Linked DNA regions of Alicycliphilus denitrificans K601. Each later gene encodes a partner of the first gene's protein in a complex. Links are inferred from orthologs where the notes say so. Each region holds a gene or a part of one and is shown in the gene's direction. Other genes may lie near its edges.

Region 1 (6,779 bases):
CTCAGGTAGGACAGGCCCACGTCGTTGAGGAAGGACAGGCGCGCAGCGATCTCGCGCACGATCTTGCCGGCGATCTCGGCCTTGGCGCCCGACAGGCGCAGCGCGCCGAACCAGTCCTGCGCGTCGGCCAGCGTCATGTGGCTCACATCATCGATGCCGCGCGCGGCGTCGCCCTCGCCCACCCGCACGTACCGCGCCTCGCGGCGCAGGCGCGCACCCCCGCATTCGGCGCAGGGCTGGGACTGGCGGTAGCGCGCAAGGTCCTCGCGCACCACGGCCGAGTCCGTCTCGCGCCAGCGCCGCGCCATGTTGGGCAGGATGCCCTCGAACGGGTGGCTGCGGACGATGGGCTTGCCCTTGCTGCTGCCGCTGCCCTGCAGGTAGCTGAAAGCGATCTCCTCCTCGCCCGAGCCGTGCAGGACGACCTGGCGCACGCGCTCGGGCAGCTGCTCGAAGGGCGTGTCCACGTCGAAGCCGTAGTGCCGCGCCAGGCTCTCGAGCATGGCGAAGTAGTAGCCGTTGCGCCGGTCCCAGCCCTTGATGGCGCCGCTGGCCAGGCTGAGCGACGGGAAGGCCACCACGCGCGCGGCATCGAACAGCTCCTGCTGGCCCAGCCCGTCGCAGGCCGGGCAGGCGCCCGTGGGCGAGTTGAACGAGAACAGCCGCGGCTCCAGCTCGGGCAGCGCGTAGCTGCACACGGGGCAGGCGAACCTGGCGGAGAACAGGTGCTCGCGCCCCGTGTCCATCTCCAGCGCCAGCACGCGGCCCGCACCCTCGCTGCCGCCCACGCGCAGCACGGCCTCGATGCTCTCGGCCAGGCGCTGGCGCGCGTCCGGGCGCACCTTCAGGCGGTCGATCACGACGTCGATGTCGTGCTTCTCGTTCTTCTTGAGCTCGGGCAGCGCCTCGTGTTCGTGGATCTGCCCGTCCACCCGCAAGCGCACGTAGCCCAGCGCCAGCATCTGCTCGAACAGCTCGGCGAACTCGCCCTTCTTTTGCCGCGCCACCGGGGCCAGCAGCATCAGGCGCGTGTCCTCGGGCAGGGCCAGCACGGCATCGACCATCTGGCTCACGGTCTGCGCGGCCAGGGGCAGGCCATGGTCGGGGCAGTAGGGCGTGCCTGCGCGCGCGTAGAGCAGGCGCAGGTAGTCGTGGATCTCGGTCACCGTGCCCACGGTGGAGCGCGGGTTGTGGCTGGTGGCCTTCTGCTCGATGGAGATCGCCGGCGACAGGCCTTCGATCAGGTCCACGTCGGGCTTGTCCAGGCGCCCCAGGAACTGGCGCGCATAGGCCGACAGGCTCTCCACGTAGCGGCGCTGGCCCTCGGCATACAGGGTGTCGAACGCGAGGCTGGACTTGCCCGAGCCCGACAGCCCCGTGATGACCACAAGCTGGTTGCGCGGTATGTCCAGGTCGATGTTCTTGAGGTTGTGCGTGCGCGCGCCGCGGATGCTGATCTGCCCGGCGCCGCGCAGCACCTGCGCCAGCGGGCGTCCTGCGTCCGGCGCGCTCAGAGGGGCGGGTAGTGGGGCGGTATCGGCCATCGCTGGGTGCTCGAAGAAAACCCACCATGATAGGGCAGCGCCCGATGCGCGGCAGGCCCTTGGCCCGGACCGGGAAACCCGCGCTGCGCCACAATGCGGCTTTTGCCTGAACACTGCCTGCCCCCGTGTCGGACACAACCACCTCCCCATCCCCGCCCGCCGCCGCGGCCCCCGCCTCGCGCATGACGGCGCTGGAGCGGCGCTCCAGCCTCGGCCTGGCGGCCATCTTCGCCATGCGCATGCTGGGGTTGTTCCTGGTGCTGCCCGTATTCATGCTGGAGGCGCGCAAGTACGCCGGCGGCGACGACCCCGCGCTCGTGGGGCTGGCCATGGGCATGTACGGGCTCACGCAGGCGTTCTTCCAGCTGCCGCTGGGCATGGCGTCCGACCGCTTCGGCAGGAAGCGCGTCATCGCGCTCGGCCTGCTGGTGTTCGCCGCGGGCAGTCTGGTGGCGGCGCTGGCCGACTCGGTCATGGGCCTGCTGGTGGGCCGGGCGCTGCAGGGCGCCGGGGCGGTGTCGGCCGCCGTCACCGCGCTGCTGGCCGACCAGACGCGCGACGCCGTGCGCACCAAGGCCATGGCGCTCGTGGGCATGAGCATCGGCCTGATGTTCGCCGTGGCGCTGGTGGCGGCGCCCTTCCTGGCCGCCCACGTCGGCCTGTCGGGCCTGTTCGTGCTCACGTTCGCGCTGGCGCTGGCCGGCGTGGCGCTGATCCTGTGGGTGGTGCCGCCCGAGACGCGCCACCACGGCGCCGCGCCCCAGGGCCGCCCGTCCGACGTATGGCGCCATGCCGACCTGCTGCGCCTGAACCTGGGCGTGTTCGCGCTGCACACCATACAGATGGCCATGTGGGTGGCCGTACCCGCCATGCTGGTGCAGGCGGGCCTGCCCAAGGACGTGCACTGGCACGTCTACCTGCCCGCGCTGGTGCTATCGGTCGTCGCCATGGGAGGGCTGCTCGCCATGGAGCGGCGCGGGCGGCTGCGCGCGGCCCTGCTGCTGTCGATCGGCCTGATCGCGCTGGTGCAGGCCGCCCTGGGGGGGCTGGTGGCCGGCGGCGTCGCGCCCACCGTGGCGCTGCTCGGCACGCTGCTGTTCGTGTTCTTCTGCGGCTTCAACATGCTGGAGGCCACGCAGCCCAGCCTGGTCTCGCGCATGGCCCCGGCCCATCTGCGCGGCGCGGCCCTGGGCGCGTACAACACGCTGCAGTCCCTGGGCCTGTTCGCCGGGGGCGCCCTGGGCGGAGCCCTGGCCAAGTGGGCGGGCGCGGGCGGGCTGTTCGCCGCCACGGCGCTGCTGGCCGCCCTGTGGCTGGCGCTCACCTGGCCGCTGCGGCCCGTGGGGCGCGGCGGCCACTGATTTTTTTCGCCCTCGCCGCATCAAGCGGCCCCAAGGCCGCTATGCTGCGCACCTGCGGCCTCGCAGGGGCCGCTCGAGCAGGCTCATCTGGCCCGGAAATCCTCTCCTGCCTTCCGGGCTGACGCACAAAGGATCTTTCCCCATGGCATCCGTCAACAAAGTCATCATCGTCGGCAACCTCGGCCGCGACCCCGAAATGCGCACCTTCCCCAGCGGCGACCAGGTGGCCAACGTGCGCATCGCCACCACCGACCGCTGGCGCGACAAGAACACCGGCGAGAACAAGGAAGCCACCGAGTGGCACAGCGTGGTCTTCAACGGCCGCCTGGCCGAGATCGTGGGCCAGTACCTGCGCAAGGGCTCGCAGGTGTACGTGGAAGGCAGCCTGCGCACGCGCAAGTGGACCGACCAGAGCGGCCAGGAGCGCTACACCACCGAGATCCGCGCCGACACCATGCAGATGCTGGGCAGCCGCGCCGGCTCCGGCGGCGGCCAGGGCGGCGGCTATGACGACGGCGGCTACGGCGGCGATGGCGGCGGCTACGAGGCCCCGCGCCGCGCCGCGCCCGCCCCGCGCCCCGCGCCACCCGCTGCCCGCCCCGCCCCGGCGCCCGTGGCCCAGCCGCCGCGCGCGGCCTCGGGCTTCGACGACATGGACGACGACATTCCGTTCTGAACGCCGTCCCGCCCCAACGGCAACGGGCGCCCCAGGGCGCCCGTTTGCTATTGTGGTGATAGCTGCCAGCGCTTGATGGACAAGCGCTGGAGCCAAAAAAACACCGTCAGTGCACGACCATCAGCGAGAACGGCCAGACGTAGGCCTGCATGGTCACGTACAGGCCCACCAGGCAGGCCAGCGCGATGGAGTGGAAGAACACGTAGCGCAGGATGTCGCCCTCGTGGTCGAACCAGCGCGTGGCGGTGGAGGCCACGACGATGGACTGCGCGTCGATCATCTTGCCCATCACGCCGCCCGAGCTGTTGGCCGCGCCCATGAGGTTGGGCGAGAGGTGCAGCTGCTCGGCCGCCACCTTCTGCATGCCGCCGAAGAGCACGTTCGACGCCGTGTCCGAGCCCGTGAGCGCCACGCCCAGCCAGCCCATCAGCGTGCCGAAGAACGGGTAGAGCACGCCCGTGTTGGCGAAGGCCAGGCCCAGCGTGGTGTCGGTGCCCGAGTAGCGCGTGAGCGTGCCCAGCGCCAGCATGAGCACGATGGTCAGCAGCGAGTACTTCACGAGCCACAGCGTCTTGAAGAAGGTGCGCACGATGGCGACCGGGTTGTACTTCATGACGAAGGCGCTCACGATGGCCGACAGCAGGATGCCCGTGCCGGTGGCCGACAGGAGGTTCAGCGTGTAGACCGCGCCTTCCTTCGTGGGCTTGGCGACCACGGGCGGCACCTTCTCGATCATGTTGTGCAGGCCTTCCATGGGGAAGGCGGGCGCGAAGACGCCGTTGAGCCAGGTCTTGACCGAAGGCAGGCCCCAGATGAAGACGAACACCGACAGGATCACCCAGGGCGTCCAGGCCGCCACCAGCGCCTGCGTGCTGTGGCGCGTGACGGGCTTGGCCGGCTTGGCCTCGGCGGCGCTCACGTCATGGTGGCGCAGCGAGGCCGAAGTCCAGACCGTCCTGGGCTTCCACACGCGCAGGAAGGCCACGAGGCAGACCATGGAGACGATGGCGGCGATGATGTCCACCAGCTCCGGCCCGATGTAGTTGGACACCAGGAACTGCGGGATGGCGAAGGACACGCCCGTCACCAGGATGGCGGGCCAGATCTCCATCATGCCCTTGCGCCCGGCGAAGGCCCAGATGAGCCAGAACGGCACCAGCAGCGAGAAGAAGGGCAGCTGGCGGCCGATCATGGCCGTCACTTCCATGAGGTCGTAGCCGTGCACCTTGGCCAGCGTGATCACCGGCGTGCCCAGCGCGCCGAAGGCCACGGGCGCGGTGTTGGCGATCAGCGACAGGCCCGAGGCCGCCAGCGGCGAGAAGCCCAGGCCGATGAGGATGGCCGCCGTCACCGCCACGGGCGTGCCGAAGCCCGCCGCGCCCTCGAAGAAGGCGCCGAAGCAGAACGCGATCAGGAGCAGCTGGATGCGCCGGTCCTCGGTGATGCCCGAGAGCGAGTCCTGCAGCACGGCGAAGCTGCCGTTCTGCTCGGTGAGCTGGTGCAGGAAGATGATGTTGAGCACGATCCAGCCGATCGGCAGCAGCCCCGTGAAGCCGCCCAGCAGCGCCGCGCGCCCCGCCATGTCGGCCGGCATGCCATAGACGAAGATGGCCACGAGCAGCGCCGCGGCCAGGCCCATGCCCGCGGCGATGTGCGCCTTGATGTGGAAGAAGCCCAGAGCCGCGAGCATGACCACCACCGGCACCGCTGCCAGCGCGGTGGAGATGACCATGTTGCCCAGTGGGTCGTAGATTTGTTGCCAGACCATAGCCTGTGCCCCCTTGTTGTTGTCCCGGTTTTGGAAGGAAGAGCGCCCGTGCGTCCAGGAGCGGTGGATTACCGGCTGGCAAGCGGCGCGGACGAGACTGTAGAAAGCCCGCCAGCAGTCCAGCGTGAAAAATCCGGAGACCGACCCTGAAGCAATTTCACACCATAGCGAAGACCCGGGTCCGGCGCCCGGCTTATTCGGGTATTCACCAATCCCGCCGGGCCCCCAGGCGCAGGCGCTCAGCCGTCCACCGTCGCAATCACGCCACCGCCCAGGCATACCTCGCCGTCGTACAGCACGGCGGACTGGCCCGGCGTCACGGCCCACTGGGCCTCGGGGAACTGCAGGCTGAAGGCGCCGCCCTGCGCGGCCAGCACGGTGCAGGCCGCGTCCTGCTGGCGGTAGCGCGTCTTGGCCGCGCAGGCGCCCGGGGCGGGGGGGCGGCCGGCGACCCAGCTTGCGTCCTGCGCGGCCAGCCGGTGCGACAGCAGCCAGGGGTGGTCATGGCCCTGCACCACGCGCAGGGTGTTGGTGGCGAGTTCCTTGCGCGCAACGAACCAGGGCGCATGCTCGCCGCCGCCGCGCTGCGCCCCCTTTTCCTTCACGCCGCCGATGCCCAGCCCCTGGCGCTGGCCCAGCGTGTAGAACGACAGGCCCACGTGGCGGCCCAGCCTGCGGCCCCGGTCGTCCAGGATGGGGCCGGGCTCGTGGCTGATGTAGCGGTTGAGGAACTCGCGGAACGGCCGCTCGCCGATGAAGCAGATGCCGGTCGAGTCCTTCTTCTTCGCGTTGGGCAGACCGATCTCCTCGGCGATGCGGCGCACCTCGGTCTTCCTCAGCTCGCCCACGGGGAACAGCGTGCGCGCGAGCTGCTCCTGGTTCAGCCGGTGCAGGAAGTAGCTCTGGTCCTTGGCCGGGTCCAGCCCCTTGAGCAGCTCAAACAGGCCCGTGGCCGGGTTGTGGCGCACGCGGGCGTAGTGGCCCGTGGCGATCTTCTCGGCGCCCAGGCGCATGGCGTGGTCCAGGAAGGCCTTGAACTTGATCTCGGCATTGCACAGCACGTCGGGGTTGGGCGTGCGGCCGGCCTGGTACTCGCGCAGGAACTCGGCGAACACGCGGTCCTTGTACTCGGCCGCGAAGTTCACGTGCTCGATCTCGATGCCGATCACGTCGGCCACGCTGGCGGCGTCCAGGAAGTCCTGGCGGCTGGAGCAGTATTCGCTGTCGTCGTCATCTTCCCAGTTCTTCATGAAGATGCCGACCACCTCGTGGCCCTGCTGCTTGAGGAGGTGGGCCGTGACGGCCGAATCGACGCCGCCCGAGAGGCCCACGACGACGCGCTGCTTGGTGGATGCTGTCATCGCCCCGATTGTATTTTTTGCGGCGCCGGCGCACTGCGCGGGCGCGCGGAGCGCGTGGCCACCAGCAGG
Region 2 (6,836 bases), 2.4 Mb from region 1 along the record:
CCGAAGTACGTGCTGCTGGTGCCGTTCGACACCGTGGCGGGCTTTGCCGCCGTGATGGCGATCTGCGTGCTCTCCAGCGTGGTGGCCATACGCGTGGCGCTGCGGGTCGATCCCGCGCAGGCGATAGGGTGATGCCGTGAAACGGCAAGGCATACGCATAGAGCGCCTGAGCAAGCGCTACGGCGCGGGCGACACGGCGTTCCTGGCGCTCAAGGACGTGAACATGCAGGTTGCGCCCGGCGAGGTGGTGGGCCTGATCGGCCCCTCGGGCTCGGGCAAGAGCACGCTGCTCAAGTGCCTGGGCGCGGTGATCGATCCCACGTCCGGGCGCATGACGCTGGACGACCGGGTCATCTACGACGACGGCTGGAAGGTCCGCGACCTGGGCGCCCTGCGCCGCGACCAGATCGGCTTCGTGTTCCAGGCGCCTTACCTGATCCCGTTCCTGGACGCGACCGACAACGTGGCCCTGCTGCCCATGCTGGCCGGCGTCCCCAACGACGAGGCGCGCCGGCGCGCGCTGGAGCTGCTCACCGCGCTGGACGTGCAGCACCGCGCCAAGGCCATGCCCTCGCAGCTGTCGGGCGGCGAGCAGCAGCGCGTGGCCATCGCTCGCGGCCTGGTCAACCGCCCGCCGGTGATCCTGGCCGACGAGCCCACGGCGCCGCTCGATTCGCAGCGCGCGATGGCAGTGATACGCATCCTCAACGACATGGCGCGGCGCCTGCAGACTGCCGTCATCGTCGTCACGCACGACGAGAAGATCATCCCCACCTTCAAGCGCATTTACCACATACGCGACGGCGTGACCCACGAGGAGGCGGGCGAGGGGCGCGGGTTCGAGTGATTTTCAGTCAAAACAGGCTCCAGCGCCCGTCCATCAAGCGCTGTCAGCTATCAATGAAAGAGCTTGAGCCTCATGGCTCCTGCAGCTGCTGCAGCAGCTCGCGCGTGGCGTAGCCGTCGGCCGGCAGGCCCAGGCTCTGCTGGTAGCGGCGCACGCCGGCGCGCGTGGCCGGGCCGGCCACGCCGTCAGGCGTGCCGGCGTCCAGGCCGCGGGCGTTGAGCAGTTCCTGCAATGTCTTGACGTCGCTGCGCGACAGGGGCTGCAGGTCGCGCGGCCAGGGGGTGGACAGGCCCGCGCCGCCGTCGATCCGGCGCGCCAGCAGGCCCACGGCCAGGGCGTAGTTCACCGAATTGTTGTAGCGCAGCAGGGCGCGGAAGTTGGGGCCGACCAGGATGGCCGGGCCGCGCGCGCCCGCGGGCGTGAGGATGGAGGCGTCCGGCAGCTGCGGCAGGGCGGCGCCGTCGATGCCGCGCACGCCCTCGGCGGCCCAGGCGTCGCTCGTCTGGCGCACGCCCAGCTCAGCGCGCGCGTAGTCGAAGCCGGGCGGCAGCCGCACCTCCACGCCCCAGGGCTGGCCGCTCTTCCAGCCCGAGTGGGCCAGGAAGTTCGCCGTGGAGGCGGCCACGTCGGGCACGCTGCCCCAGATGTCGCGGCGGCCGTCGCCGTCGGCGTCCACCGCGAAGCGCAGGAACACCGAGGGCAGGAACTGCGTGTGGCCCATGGCCCCGGCCCAGGAGCCCACGAGCGCGTCGGCCGCCATGTCGCCCTGGTCCACGATGCGCAGCGTCGCCAGCAGCTCGCCGCGCGCCCAGTCGCGGCGCCGGCCGTCGTAGGCCAGCGTGGCTAGGGCGTCGATGGTGGAGAAGCTGCCGAAGTTGCGGCCGTAGTTGCTCTCCATGCCCCAGATGGCCGTGATGATGCTGGCCGGCACGCCGTAGCGCTGCTCGGCCGCTTCCAGAGCGGCGGCATGCAGGCGGCGCTGCTCGCGCCCCTGGGCCACGCGCTGGGGCGAGACGGCGCTGTCCAGGTAGGCCCAGGGCGTTCGCGTGAATTCGGGCTGGGCGCGGTCGAGCTCCACCACCCGGGGCTGCCACTGGGCGCGGGCCAGCATGGCGTCCACGGTCTGCGTGTGGATGCCGGCCGCCAGCGCCTCCCGGGCGAAGGCCTCCAGCCAGGCGTGGAAGCCCGCGATGGTGTCCGCCGTGCCACTGGCGGCGGGTTCTGGTTCGGGCGCGGGGAGCGGCGCGGGCGTGGCGGCTGCCGGTGGCGGCGTAGCGGGAATGGGGGCGGGAGCGGCGGGTGGGGTGGGCTGGCTGGCGCAGCCCGCGAGGACCGCCAGGCCTATGGCGGTGGGCAGAAGCAGAGAACGCATGGCGCCCATTGTGACGGCACGGGCCATGCATACTCGGGCCTTGCCTTGTTTCCGGCTGCAACTTTCCCTGCCCATGCACACCTTCCTCTGGCACGACTACGAAACCTTCGGAACCGACACGCGCCGCGACCGGCCGGCGCAGTTCGCGGCCATACGCACCGATGCGCAGCTGAACGAGATCGGCGAGCCGCTGATGCTGTACTGCCGGCCGGCCAACGACTACCTGCCGGACCCGCAGTCATGCCTCATCACTGGCATCACGCCGCAGCTGTGCCTGGAGAAGGGCGTGCCCGAGCATCAGTTCGCCGCGCGCATCGAGGCCGAGCTGGCGCTGCCCGGCACCATCGGCGTGGGCTACAACACCATCCGCTTCGACGACGAGATCACGCGCTTCATGTTCTGGCGCAACCTCATGGACCCCTACGCGCGCGAGTGGCAGAACCAGTGCGGCCGCTGGGACCTGCTGGACGTCGTGCGCCTGGCCTACGCGCTGCGCCCGGACGGCATCGAGTGGCCCGTGGCCGATGGCAAGACCAGCTTCAGGCTGGAGAACCTGACGAAGGCCAACGGCCTGGCGCACGAGGCCGCGCACGACGCGCTGTCGGACGTGCGCGCGACGATAGCGCTGGCGCGGCTCGTGCGCGCGCGCAATCCCCGGCTGTTCGACTTCGCGCTCGGCCTGCGCAAGAAGGACCGCGTGGCGGCCGAGCTGCGCCTGCCCGCCACCGCGCAGACGGCCCGGCCGTTCCTGCATGTCTCGGGCATGTTCGGCGCCGAGCGCGGGTGCCTGGCCGTGATGTGGCCGCTGGCCAGCCACCCCACGAACAAGAACGAGCTGCTGGCCTGGGACCTAGCGCACGACCCGGCCGAGCTGGCCACGCTTTCCGCCGACGAGATCCGCCAGCGCCTGTTCACGCGCGCGGCCGACCTGCCCGAGGGCGTCACGCGCCTGCCGCTCAAGAGCGTGCACCTGAACAAGTCGCCCATGGTGGTGGGCAACGTGAACACGCTCACGCCCGCCGTGGCCCAGCGCTGGGGCCTGGACATGGCGCAGGCCGCGCGGCACGCCGAGGCCGCGCGCCGGCTGCCCGACATGAGCGCCATCTGGGCCCAGGTGTTCCAAAGGCCGCAGGAGGGGCCCGTGGACGTGGACCAGGACCTGTACGGCGGCTTCCTCGGCAACGAGGACCGCCGGCGCCTGAACCGCCTGCGCGCGCTCTCGCCCGAAGAGCTCGCGCGCGAGCGCCCCGGGTTTGACGACGAGCGCCTGGCCGAGCTGGTCTGGCGCTACCGCGCGCGCAACTTCCCGCAGACGCTCTCGCCCGAGGAGCACGAGCGCTGGGAGGCGCACCGCGTCGCCATGCTGGTGGAGGGCGAGGGCGGCGGCCTGACCTTCGACGCCCTGTTCGAGCGCCTGGACGAGCTGGGCGAACAAGCCGACGACGAGCGCACCGAGGCCATCCTGGGCGCCATCTACGACTATGCCGAAGGCATCGCCCCCGGCATGTGACCCGGGGCTTGCCATCGGGCCGCTGCGGGACTGGCTGCGCCTCCACCCGCGCCTGTTCGTGGTCACTGGCGCGGGCTGCAGCACCGGGGCCGGCATTCCCGACTACCGCGACGAGAACGGCGACTGGAAGCGCCCCCAGCCCGTCACCTACCAGGCCTTCATGGGCGACGCGGCCACGCGCCGGCGCTACTGGGCGCGCAGCCTCGCCGGCTGGCCCGTGATGGGCGGTGCGCGGCCCGGCGCGGCGCACCATGCGCTCGCGCGGCTGGAGCGGCAGGGCCGCATCGAGCTGCTGCTGACCCAGAACGTGGACGGCCTGCACCATGCCGCCGGCAGCCGGCGCGTGATCGACCTGCATGGCCGCATCGACACCGTGCGCTGCATGGACTGCGAGGCGCGCACGCCCCGCGCCGAACTGCAGCGCGAGCTGCTGCGGCGCAACCCCGCCTGGGCCGCATTGCAGGCCAGCGCCGCGCCCGACGGCGACGCCGACCTGGAGGGGCGTGACTTCCAATCCTTCGACGTGCCGCCGTGCCCGCGCTGCGGCACCGGCCTGCTCAAGCCCGACGTGGTGTTCTTCGGCGAGAGCGTGCCGCGCGGGCGCGTCGATGCGGCCCACGCCGCCCTGGCCCGCGCCGACGCGGTGCTGGTCGCGGGCTCATCGCTCATGGTGTATTCGGGCTATCGCTTCGTGCAGGCGGCGGCGCAGCGGGGCCTGCCCGTGGCCGCCATCAACCGCGGCCGCACGCGCGCCGACGGCCTGCTGGCGCTCAAGCTGGAGGCGGACGTGGGGCAGACGCTGGAGCAACTATCGTATTGATAGCTGCTGATGCTTGATGGGCGGGATTTGAGTGGCTATTTGACCCAAATTGGCCGTTTGGCCTACACGGGCGCCGCCGGGGCATAGGGACAATGGCAGGCCCTAGGCCGATACGTTCCAGAAGACCAGACCATGAACCGTGGCGAACCGGATCCCTCCTTGCCCCCGCACAGGGCCTTGGCGCTCGAATCGCTCGTGCCCAGCCTGCGGCTGATGGTCGGCCTCGTCATCGCGGCGCTCATCATCGCGGGGCTGTATTTCGGGCGCACCATCCTCGTGCCGCTGGTGCTGGCTTTCCTGCTGAGCTTCGTGCTCGCGCCGCTCGTGGACCGGCTCAGGCGCCTGCGCGTGCCGGACGTGGCCGCCGTGCTCGCGGTGGTGCTGGCCACGCTGCTGGTGCTGGGCGCGGGCGCCACGCTGGTGGCCAACGAGGCGCGCGCGCTGAGCGCCGAGCTGCCCTCCTACCAGAGCACCATCCGCGGCAAGCTGCGCAACCTGCGCAAGCAGATGCGCGCGCCCGGCATGTTCGACGGCGCCAAGCGCACGCTGGACATCGTGCAGCGCGAGGTGGACGCGGCCACCCCCGCCACGCCCGCCGCCGTGCAGAAGGTGCAGGTGCTGCCCCCGCCCGTCTCGCCCGCGCAGCAGGCGATGGCGGCGCTGGGCTCCGTGAGCGGGCCGCTGGCCGATGCCGCGCTGGTGCTGGTGTTCGTGGTCTTCATTCTGCTCGACCGCGTGGACCTGCGCGACCGCCTGCTGCGCCTGTGGGGGCGCGACCTGCACCGCGCCACCGACGCGATGGACGAGGCGGGCGGCCGCATCACGCGCTACCTCACCATGCAGCTGCTGGTGAACGCGACCTACGGCATTCCGCTGGCCGCGGGGCTGTGGTTCATCGGCGTGCCGGGCGCGCTGCTCTGGGGCGTGCTGGCGGCGGTGATGCGCTTCGTGCCCTACGTGGGGCCGCTGATCTCCAGCGCCTTCCCCGTGGCGCTGGCGTTCGCGGTCGATCCGGGCTGGAGCCTTGTGCTGTGGACCATCGGGCTGATCGCGGTGCTGGAGCTCATCAGCAACAACGTCGTCGAGCCCTGGCTCTACGGCGCGAGCACGGGGCTGTCGGTCATGTCGCTGATCGTCTCCGCCACGTTCTGGACGGCGCTGTGGGGGCCGGTGGGGCTGGTCATGTCCACGCCGCTCACCGTGTGCCTGCTGGTCGTGGGGCGCTATCTGCCGCAGCTCGCCTTCCTGGACGTGCTGCTGGGCAGCCAGCCTGCGCTCGACGGGCCCACGCGCGTGTACCAGCGCCTGCTGGCCGGCGACGCGGACGAGGCCATCGAGCTGAGCGCGCAGCAGATCGACGCCGCGCAGGGCGGGGTGCGCGAGTTCTATGCGGGCACGGGCCTGTCCGTGCTGCGCATGGCCGTGGGCGACCACGCGCGCGCGGCCACGCCGCACCACCGGCTGCGCGTGGTGGAGGGCATGGACGAACTGCTGGACGAACTGGCCGAGCAGTACCCGCCGCCGCCCGCCATTGCCGCCGCGCGGCCCGGCGTGGCCTGTATCGGCGGCAAGTGGGAGGTGGACCAGCTCGCCGCGCGCATGCTGGCGCACGCGCTGCAGCTGCAGGGCTGCCCGGCGCAGGCGCACTCGCGCGGCGCGCAGCACGAGGCCGGCCCCGCGCTGGACGGCGCGCAGGTGGTCTGCCTTGCCTGGCTCGCGCCCGACCCGGCCGCTGTGTCCGCTTCTGCGCGCCACCTGTGCCGGCGCGTCAAGCGCCGCTGGCCGCACGTGCAGGTGGTGCTGGCGTTGCTGAACGGGACCGAGGGCCTGCCGGACGAAGGGGTGCTCGGGCAATTCGGCGCCGATGCCGTCGTCACCTCGTTCGAGGAGACGCTGCTGTGCATCACCCGCATTCAGGGTGCATCCGCCAGCAACCACTACGAGAACGCCCCCGTGCCCGAGGGCGACGCCGCGCGCGTGGCCGCGCTGCATGCCAGCGGCGCGCTGCACAGCGACGCGCTGGCCGCGCTGTGCCAGGGCGCGGCCCAGCGCGCGGCGGACATCTTCGACGTGCCCACGGCCATGATCTCGCTGGTCGATGCCGGGACGCAGCACGTGCGCTGCGTGCATGGCGTGCACGGTGGCGGGGCCATGCCGCGCGCTCTCTCGCTCTGCGGCCATGTGGTGGCCGGCGGCGGGCCGCTGGTGGTGCCCGACCTCGCGCGCGACGCGCGCTTCGCCGGCAACCCTCTGCTGCGCGAGCGCGCGCTGCGCTTCTACGCGGGCG

The links.
Region 2: the proteins of ssb (region 1) and sbcB are in contact, whole or in part, in a crystal structure (PDB 3C94), measured with the Escherichia coli proteins. The link is inferred for Alicycliphilus denitrificans K601 from one-to-one orthologs.

What each region holds. Positions count from the first base shown.
Region 1 is NC_015422.1:4,857,777-4,864,555, forward strand. Bases 1,916-4,814 are described here. They hold ssb (single-stranded DNA-binding protein), read left to right. Parts: upstream 1,916-3,047; coding sequence 3,048-3,581; downstream 3,582-4,814. Other genes in these bases: ALIDE2_RS22935 (MFS transporter), read left to right, coding at 1,916-2,905; ALIDE2_RS22945 (L-lactate permease), read right to left, coding at 3,688-4,814. Also shown: excinuclease ABC subunit UvrA, read right to left, coding at 1-1,544; more of ALIDE2_RS22935, read left to right, coding at 1,727-1,915; more of ALIDE2_RS22945, read right to left, coding at 4,815-5,349; tRNA 2-thiouridine(34) synthase MnmA, read right to left, coding at 5,589-6,710; ALIDE2_RS22955 (LysR family transcriptional regulator), read right to left, coding at 6,707-6,779. UniProt on the Escherichia coli protein: Plays an important role in DNA replication, recombination and repair. Binds to ssDNA and to an array of partner proteins to recruit them to their sites of action during DNA metabolism. Acts as a sliding platform that migrates on DNA via reptation.
Region 2 is NC_015422.1:2,419,942-2,426,777, forward strand. What follows is about bases 1,555-4,510. They hold sbcB (exodeoxyribonuclease I), read left to right. Parts: upstream 1,555-2,292; coding sequence 2,293-3,729; downstream 3,730-4,510. Other genes in these bases: ALIDE2_RS11560 (lytic murein transglycosylase), read right to left, coding at 1,555-2,219; ALIDE2_RS11570 (NAD-dependent protein deacetylase), read left to right, coding at 3,701-4,510. In the rest of the region: ALIDE2_RS11550 (ABC transporter permease), read left to right, coding at 1-132; ALIDE2_RS11555 (ABC transporter ATP-binding protein), read left to right, coding at 137-847; more of ALIDE2_RS11560, read right to left, coding at 918-1,554; more of ALIDE2_RS11570, read left to right, coding at 4,511-4,549; ALIDE2_RS11575 (AI-2E family transporter), read left to right, coding at 4,682-6,836. UniProt on the Escherichia coli protein: Degrades single-stranded DNA (ssDNA) in a highly processive manner.